One region of the Neorhizobium descurainiae genome, then DNA from elsewhere that is predicted to be linked to it. Evidence: predicted binding sites of a transcription regulator. Region 1 holds the regulator's gene; the other holds the start of a gene.
The links. Region 1 encodes PhoB, which activates phosphate uptake and scavenging genes when phosphate is short. Its sites were predicted from a motif close to TGTCATNNANCTGTCAT; they were not measured.
Positions count from the first base shown of each region.

Region 2: ACMGE0_RS18375 (UDP-2,3-diacylglucosamine diphosphatase) is a predicted target of PhoB. The motif match lies at 1,830-1,846, and genes of this name have one in related genera.

Region 1 is NZ_JBLFFK010000018.1:114,462-118,460, reverse strand. Features, by position in the region: gene pstA (phosphate ABC transporter permease PstA) at 1-347, shown strand, start outside; gene pstB (phosphate ABC transporter ATP-binding protein PstB) at 362-1,177, shown strand; gene phoU (phosphate signaling complex protein PhoU) at 1,221-1,934, shown strand; gene phoB (phosphate regulon transcriptional regulator PhoB) at 1,961-2,644, shown strand; gene ACMGE0_RS25135 (PACE efflux transporter) at 2,664-3,098, opposite strand; gene ACMGE0_RS25130 (GcrA family cell cycle regulator) at 3,285-3,818, opposite strand.
Region 2 is NZ_JBLFFK010000010.1:124,746-128,744, forward strand. Features, by position in the region: gene ACMGE0_RS18370 (MFS transporter) at 1-849, opposite strand, end outside; gene ACMGE0_RS18375 (UDP-2,3-diacylglucosamine diphosphatase) at 965-1,768, opposite strand; gene ACMGE0_RS18380 (NADP-dependent malic enzyme) at 1,999-3,999, shown strand, end outside.

The sequences.
Region 1 (3,999 bases):
CGGCAGCTCTGGGTCTCGGCGCCTCCAAGATGCAGACGATCTTCCATCACGTCCTGCCGCTTGCCATGCCGGGCATCCTGACCGGCACCATCATCGGGCTCGCCCACGCGCTCGGCGAAACCGCACCGCTGCTTTTGATCGGCATGGTCGCCTTCGTGGCCAACTATCCGACCACGCCGCTCGACCCGTCGACGGCGCTGCCGGTGCAGATCTACATGTGGGCGAACGAAGCCGAGCGCGCGTTCGTCGAGCGTACCTCGGGAGCGATCATCATCCTGCTCCTGTTCCTCATCGTAATGAATGTTGGCGCAATTCTCTTGCGGCGGCGCTTTGAGCGTCGCTGGTAGAAGGAGTAGACACGATGAACATGATGTCAGAAGCAGCAGTTGAAAAGGCGCTGGACCAGAAGATGAGTGATGTTTCGCATAAGATGATCGGGAAGGACGTGTCCGTGTATTACGGCGAGAAGCGCGCGCTTTTCGATGTGAACCTCAACGTCCGTGAAAACACCGTGACGGCTCTTATCGGTCCCTCCGGCTGCGGCAAGTCGACCTTCCTGCGCTGCCTCAACCGCATGAACGACACGATCGAGAACTGCCGCGTCACCGGCAAGATCACCCTCGATACGGACGATATCTACGATCCGCAGATCGACGTCGTCGAGCTGCGCGCCCGCGTCGGCATGGTCTTCCAGAAGCCGAACCCGTTCCCGAAATCGATCTACGAGAACATCGCCTATGGCCCGCGCATCCACGGGCTGGCCAGGAACAAGGCCGACATGGACCAGATCGTCGAGGCCAGCCTTCAGCGCGCCGGCCTTTGGACCGAAGTGAAGGACCGGCTGCTGGAATCCGGCACCGGCCTTTCCGGCGGCCAGCAGCAGCGTCTGTGCATCGCCCGCGCGGTCGCCGTGTCGCCGGAAGTCATCCTGATGGACGAACCCTGTTCGGCGCTCGATCCGATCGCCACCGCCAAGGTCGAGGAACTCATCCACGAACTGCGCGCCAACTACACGATCGTCATCGTGACGCATTCGATGCAGCAGGCCGCCCGCGTGTCCCAGCGCACCGCCATGTTCCATCTCGGCCAGCTGGTCGAGGAGAACGACACGGACAAGATGTTCACCAACCCGGACGACCAGCGTACCCAGGATTACATCATGGGTCGTTTCGGCTGATCAGCCGACTGTGCCGCCTGACACCAATTTCGAGGATTAGAAGATGGCATCGACCCATATCCTGTCGGCCTACGACGATGAACTGAAATATCTGAGCCGCCGCATTTCCGAAATGGGCGGCCTGGCCGAGCAGATGTGCTCGGATGCCGTGCGCGCGCTTGTGAACTCCGACTCTGCGCTCGCCCAGAAGGTCATCTCCGACGACGTGATCCTGGACCACGCCGAGCGCGAGATCCAGGACAAGGCGATCGTCACGATCGCCAAGCGCCAGCCCATGGCGTCCGACCTTCGCGAGATCGTCGGCACCCTTCGCATCGCCGGCGATCTGGAACGCGTCGGCGATCTCGGCAAGAACACCGCCAAGCGGGTCATCGCGGTTCAGGGCACCGGCGTGCCGCGCAAGCTTGCACGCGGCATCGAGCACCTTTCCGATCTCGCGCTCGTGCAGCTCAAGGAAGTGCTCGACGTCTATGCGAGCCGTTCCGCCGAGAAGGCCGAGGCGATCCGCATCCGCGACGAGGAAATCGACGCGATGTACACGTCGCTGTTCCGCGAGCTCCTCACCTACATGATGGAGGATCCGCGCAACATCACCACCTGCACCCATCTCCTGTTCTGCGCCAAGAACATCGAGCGCATCGGCGACCATGCTACCAACATAGCCGAGACGATCTACTACATGACGACGGGTGCCCAGCCGGAAGGCGAGCGTCCCAAGGACGACACGTCGAACACCCTCGGCGCGATCACCGAATGACGGAATGCTGACGGAGCAGAGTGAGAATGCTGCCAAAAATCGCTGTCGTGGAGGATGAGGAAGCGCTGAGCGTGCTTCTTCGCTACAATCTCGAAGCTGAAGGTTACGACGTCGAGACGATCCTGCGTGGGGATGAGGCCGAGATAAGGCTTCAGGAGCGCACGCCGGATCTTCTGATCCTCGACTGGATGCTGCCCGGCGTTTCCGGCATCGAACTTTGCCGGCGTCTGCGCATGCGCCCCGAAACGGAGCGCCTGCCGATCATCATGCTGACCGCCCGCGGCGAAGAGAGCGAGCGCGTCCGTGGCCTGGCCACGGGGGCGGACGACTATGTGGTCAAGCCCTTCTCGACGCCGGAACTGATGGCCCGTGTCAAAGCCATGCTGCGGCGCGCCCGCCCGGAAGTGCTCTCCAGCGTTCTGCGCTGCGGCGACATCGAGCTCGACCGCGAGACCCATCGCGTGCATCGCAAGAGCCGTGAAGTCCGCCTCGGCCCGACGGAATTCCGCCTGCTGGAGTTCCTGATGGCGTCGCCCGGCCGGGTCTTCTCCCGTTCGCAGCTTTTGGATGGCGTCTGGGGCCACGACATCTATGTCGACGAGCGCACCGTCGACGTGCATGTGGGACGCCTGCGCAAGGCGCTGAACTTCTCCAACATGCAGGACGTCATCCGCACCGTCCGTGGGGCCGGTTATTCGATGGAATCCTGACTGCCGAAAGAGGCGCGCGTCAGCGCGCCTCCGCCTCCTGCCATTCCGGCAGCGGAAACAGCCGGTCATAGCCCCAGTTGAAGATGAAGGCATAGAAGACGTAGAAGACGGCAAAAGCCACGTCCATGATCAGCGCTTCCCACAGGCTGATGCCGAGATACCAGGCGACGAACGGCAGAAGCACGATGAGCAGGCCCACCTCGAAAAGGACGGCATGGCCCACGCGTATTGCCGGCGTCTTCTGCGTGCCACCGGTCAGCCGCCGCATCAGATGGTCGAAGCCGAGGTTGTAGAGATAATTCCAGCCGGTCGCGATCGTCGCGCCGCCGATCGCGATGACGCCGATGTCGGAAACCGGCTTGCCGAAGGCAAGCGCCCCGAGCGGCGTGACGATGAGAAGCGCGATGACTTCGAAGCTGATGGCGTGGCGGATACGATCACGTGTCGAGCGCATTTCTTAACCCAAGAATAAAGCCTCGGGTCGTCCCGACATTGTGCCCGGTATGGGGGAGGTCGTCCTCGCCGCAATGAGATAGGTGTTTTCGCGCCGTTCGGCAAGCCTCGGCGCGGCATAGCTGCCATACGCAGGAAAAAAGCGGGCCGGGGCCCGCTTTCAATGCATCGTCCTGCCGTGCTCTTCTCAGGCCCGGGCGGCGGCCCTGCGGCGCTCGTGCACCGGCTGGTAGGCAAGCCGCGTGTGGTAGCCGCAATAGGGCGAGTTGTCCGGGGAGTCGCAGCCGCAGAAGTGAAAATCTTCCTTGAGCGGGTCGCCGACGGGCCACTTGCAGGTGCGCTCGGTGAGCTCGGTCAGGGCGAGGCGACGGGAGATAGGCACCACCACATTGGCGGCCGGACGATATTCCATCTCCTCGAAAGCCTCGACTTCGATCTCTTCCTTGAGAAGGGTCGCGCCGACTGCGCGGGCGACGGTCCGGGTGGCGACACGCGACGCATAGTTCGGAGCCCGGGGCGCCGACGTGGTCCGCTTGGCCGCCGAACGGCCCGTGGCCATGGTGCCGCCGGCCTTTGCCCGGCCCGGCAGGCTGAGGCGGTGCACCTTGCCGATCACGGCATTGCGGCTCACGCCTCCGAGTTGTGCGGCGATCTGGCTGGCGCTCAAGCCTTCCGACCACAATCTTTTGAGTTTTTCGACGCGCTCGTCTGTCCAGTTCATGCCCGTTCTCCGCCTTTGAACGTTGCAGGCATGCAGAATCCTTCCACCTTTGCTGCAGACATCATTCCGCAACACCCACTACATCTATGCTTGAGGTGACTAGTTCCGCCGCATGCAGTCTAGTAATTGACGATTAACCTAGTGTGAGGCTGACTCCGTGGCAAGAGTCGGGAGAATCTGC
Region 2 (3,999 bases), on a different contig from region 1:
CGCGCAGCCGATCCGCATCAGCGTCCAGGGCGGAACGCGCCTGGCGATCCAGCCCGCCGCGAAGAAGACCATGATCTCGGCGATGACCGCCATGCTCCAAAGGATACCGATCGAACCGCTGGAGAAGCCGACCTGCTGCCAATGAATGGCGCCGAACGTGTAGAACATGCCGTGGCTTGCCTGGATCACCGAGGCGCCGATCATCAGCACGTGCAGGTCGATCCGCCGCAGCGCGCTCGGCTGCAGTCCCTTGTCGGCAGCGGGCACGATCACTGCCCGGCCGAGCCTGGGTGCCGCGAAGGCCGCGGCGATGGTCAACAGAAAACCGATCGCCAGCGCCGGCGGGATGACGTGCCCGCCCCAGATGCCGCGCAATTCGCCGACGGCGAGCGCTGCCGCCACGAAGCCGATCGAACCCCAGACGCGCATCGATCCATATTGAAAGCCCCAGCGCCGGACGCCGGTCACCGCGATCGATTCGACGATCGGCGCATAGGGCGCGAAAACCGCCGCCTGAACGGCGATGACGATCAGCAGCGGCCAGAAATCGCGTGCGAAGAACATGGCGAACGCCGTCAGCAGCGACAGGGCACCCGACCAGGCGAGCACCAAGGTCCGCTCCGTCAACCGGTCGGCGAAGAGTCCGGCCGTCGGCGCCGCGAGCACGCGGAGAATCATCTGCACGGCGAGAACCACGCCGATCTCGAATTCCGTGAAAGCAAGTCCGTCGAGCCAGACCGGCAGGTAAGGCAGGATGACGCCGTTCACCCCCAACGGCGCGCCATAAGCGAGCGCGCAGCGCAGTTGAAAGAACCGGGGCGCCGAAGGCGCCGCATGTGCAGGAATCACGATTTCACGGGTAGGTTGCCGAAACTTTCAGCTTACCTAACACAGGACCCCGGCCCTGCCTATGGCAAGAAATAGCCGTCCTGCAGGATTACCCCGGATACACACAGCCACCCTGTCAGGCGGCCTGCATGTCCTCGACGTTCTGCGGCTTCGGCAGCGCCTTGATCTCGGCTGTCGTGCCGATCCTCTGCCAGGAGATCATCTCGAGCGTCCCGTCATGGTGCTCGGCGATTGCCGTGCAGCTCTCCACCCAGTCGCCCGTGTTGACATAGTGAATGCCGTCCATGTCCTCCATCACGGCATGGTGGATATGGCCGCAGATCACGCCGTCGACATTGTTGCGGCGGGCCTCCTCGGCCACGACACGCTGGAATTCGCCGATGAAGTTGACCGCATGCTTGACCTGCAGCTTCGCCCAGGCGGAGAAGGACCAATAGGGCATGCCGAGGCGGCGGCGGATCGCGGCAAGGCCGACATTGATGACGATCGCGGCATCGTAGGCCCAATCGCCGAGATAGGCGAGGAGGCGGGCATTGCGCACAACGACGTCGAACTCGTCGCCGTGCAGGATCAGGTATTTCTTGCCGTCGGCCATTTCGTAGGTTGCGCGTTCGGCCACTTCGATGCCGCCGAAATGCGTGCCGGGAAAGGAGCGCAGGAATTCGTCGTGATTGCCGGGGATGTAGACGATGCGTGTGCCCTTGCGCGCCTTGCGCAGGAGCTTCTGGACGACGTCGTTGCAGCCCTGCGGCCAATACCAGTTGCGCTTCAGGCGCCAGCCGTCGACGATATCACCGACCAGAAACATGGTGTCGGCTTCGTGATAGCGCAGAAAGTCGAGAAGGAAGTCGGTTCGGGCGGCTTTGGAGCCCAGATGCACGTCCGAAATGAAGAGCGTTCTGAAATGCCTTGTTTCCATTTCACCGGTCACGAAGTCGTCCTTTCGCTGCCGCTTCTGCGATTTTCAAAACCAGACTCGTGTTTCAGGATGATGACAGGCCAAGGGAAAAGCCGTCTCCGCGACTATTCGCCATGCTCCAATTTCCGCCACGACCGCAAATTAGCTGCTGTCGCATCCGGTCGATTGATGTAATGAGGGACGCTCGCCTTTCGACCCAGCAAGACAGAAAAGAAGTGCCAGGAGGGACCATGAACGCCCAGGAAAAACCGAAATCGTCCACCGTGCCGGTGAGCGGCGATCTCGACGAACAGGCGCTGTTCTTCCATCGCTATCCGCGCCCGGGCAAGCTTGAGATCCAGGCGACCAAGCCGCTCGGCAACCAGCGCGACCTGGCGCTCGCCTATTCGCCGGGCGTCGCCGCACCCTGTCTGGCGATCCGGGACAATCCGGATGCCGCCGCCGATTTCACCGCCCGCGCCAATCTCGTCGCCGTCATCTCCAACGGCACCGCCGTGCTCGGCCTCGGCAATATCGGTCCGCTGGCCTCCAAGCCCGTCATGGAAGGCAAGGCCGTCCTCTTCAAGAAATTCGCCGGCATCGACGTCTTCGACATCGAGATCGACGCGAACAGCATCGACGCGATGGTCTCGACCGTGTCGGCGCTCGAGCCGACCTTCGGCGGCATCAACCTGGAAGACATCAAGGCGCCGGAATGTTTCGAGGTGGAACGCCGGCTGCGCGAAAAGATGAACATCCCGGTCTTCCACGACGACCAGCACGGTACCGCGATCATCGTCGCCGCGGCGATCATGAACGGGCTGGAGCTTGCCGGCAAGAACATCGCCGACGTGAAGATCGTCACGTCGGGCGCGGGTGCGGCGGCGCTCGCCTGCCTGCATCTCCTCGTCTCGCTCGGCGCGAGACAAGAGAATATCTGGGTCCACGATATCGAGGGCCTCGTCTATGAGGACCGGACCGAGCTCATGGACGAATGGAAAGCCATCTATGCGCAGAAGAGCGACAAGCGCGTGCTTGCCGACAGCATCGGCGGCGCCGACGTCTTCCTCGGTCTCTCGGCCGCCGGCGTGCTGAAGCCCGAGCTGCTCGCCCAGATGGCGGAAAAGCCGCTGATCATGGCGCTCGCCAACCCGACGCCGGAAATCATGCCCGAGCTTGCCCGCGCCGCCCGGCCCGACGCGATGATCTGTACCGGACGCTCGGATTTCCCGAACCAGGTCAACAATGTGCTGTGCTTCCCGTACATCTTCCGCGGCGCGCTCGATTGCGGCGCCCGGACGATCAACGAGGACATGAAGATGGCGGCCGTGAAGGCGATCGCCGCGCTTGCCCGCGAAGAAGTCTCCGACGTCGCCGCGCGCGCCTATTCGGGCGACACGCCGATCTTCGGCCCGGACTATCTCATCCCCTCGCCCTTCGATCCGCGCCTCATCCTGCGCATCGCCCCGGCCGTCGCCAAGGCTGCCGCCGAGACCGGCGTCGCCGCCCGGCCGATCCAGGATTTCGATGCCTATCTCGATCAGCTGAGCCGCTTCGTCTGGCGTTCCGGCTTCGTCATGAAACCGATCTTCAACGCCGCCAAGAGCGCCGAGAAGAACCGCGTCATCTTTGCCGAAGGCGAAGACGAACGGGTGCTGCGCGCAGCCCAGGTCCTGCTCGAGGAAAAGACCGCCACCCCGATCCTGATCGGCCGCCCCTCGGTCATCGAGGCGCGCCTGAAACGCTTCGGCATCCGCATCCGTCCGAATGTCGATTTCGCCGTGGTCAATCCGGAAGACGACCCGCGTTACCGCGACTACGTGGACGACTATTTCGCCCTGGTCGGCCGCGAGGGCGTCAACCCGGAAGCTGCGCGAACCATCGTGCGCACCAACAACACCGTCATTGGCGCGCTCTCGGTCAAGCGCGGCGAAGCGGATGCGCTGATCTGCGGCGTCGAGGGCCGCTACGACAAGCACCTGAGCGACGTGGAGCAGATCATTGGCAAGCGCGCCGGCGTCTGCGCCTTCTCGACCCTCAGCCTGATCATCTCGCAGCGCGGCACGATCTTCTTCACCGACACGTTCGTCAACTACAATCCGAACGCGCAGGAGATCGCCGAGATCACCGTTCTCGCCGCAGAAGAGATCCGCCGGTTCGGCATCGTCCCGAAAGCGGCGCTGATCTGCCATTCGAATTTCGGTTCGCGGGATTCGGAAAGCGCCCAGAAGATGCGCGCCGCGCTCAAGCTG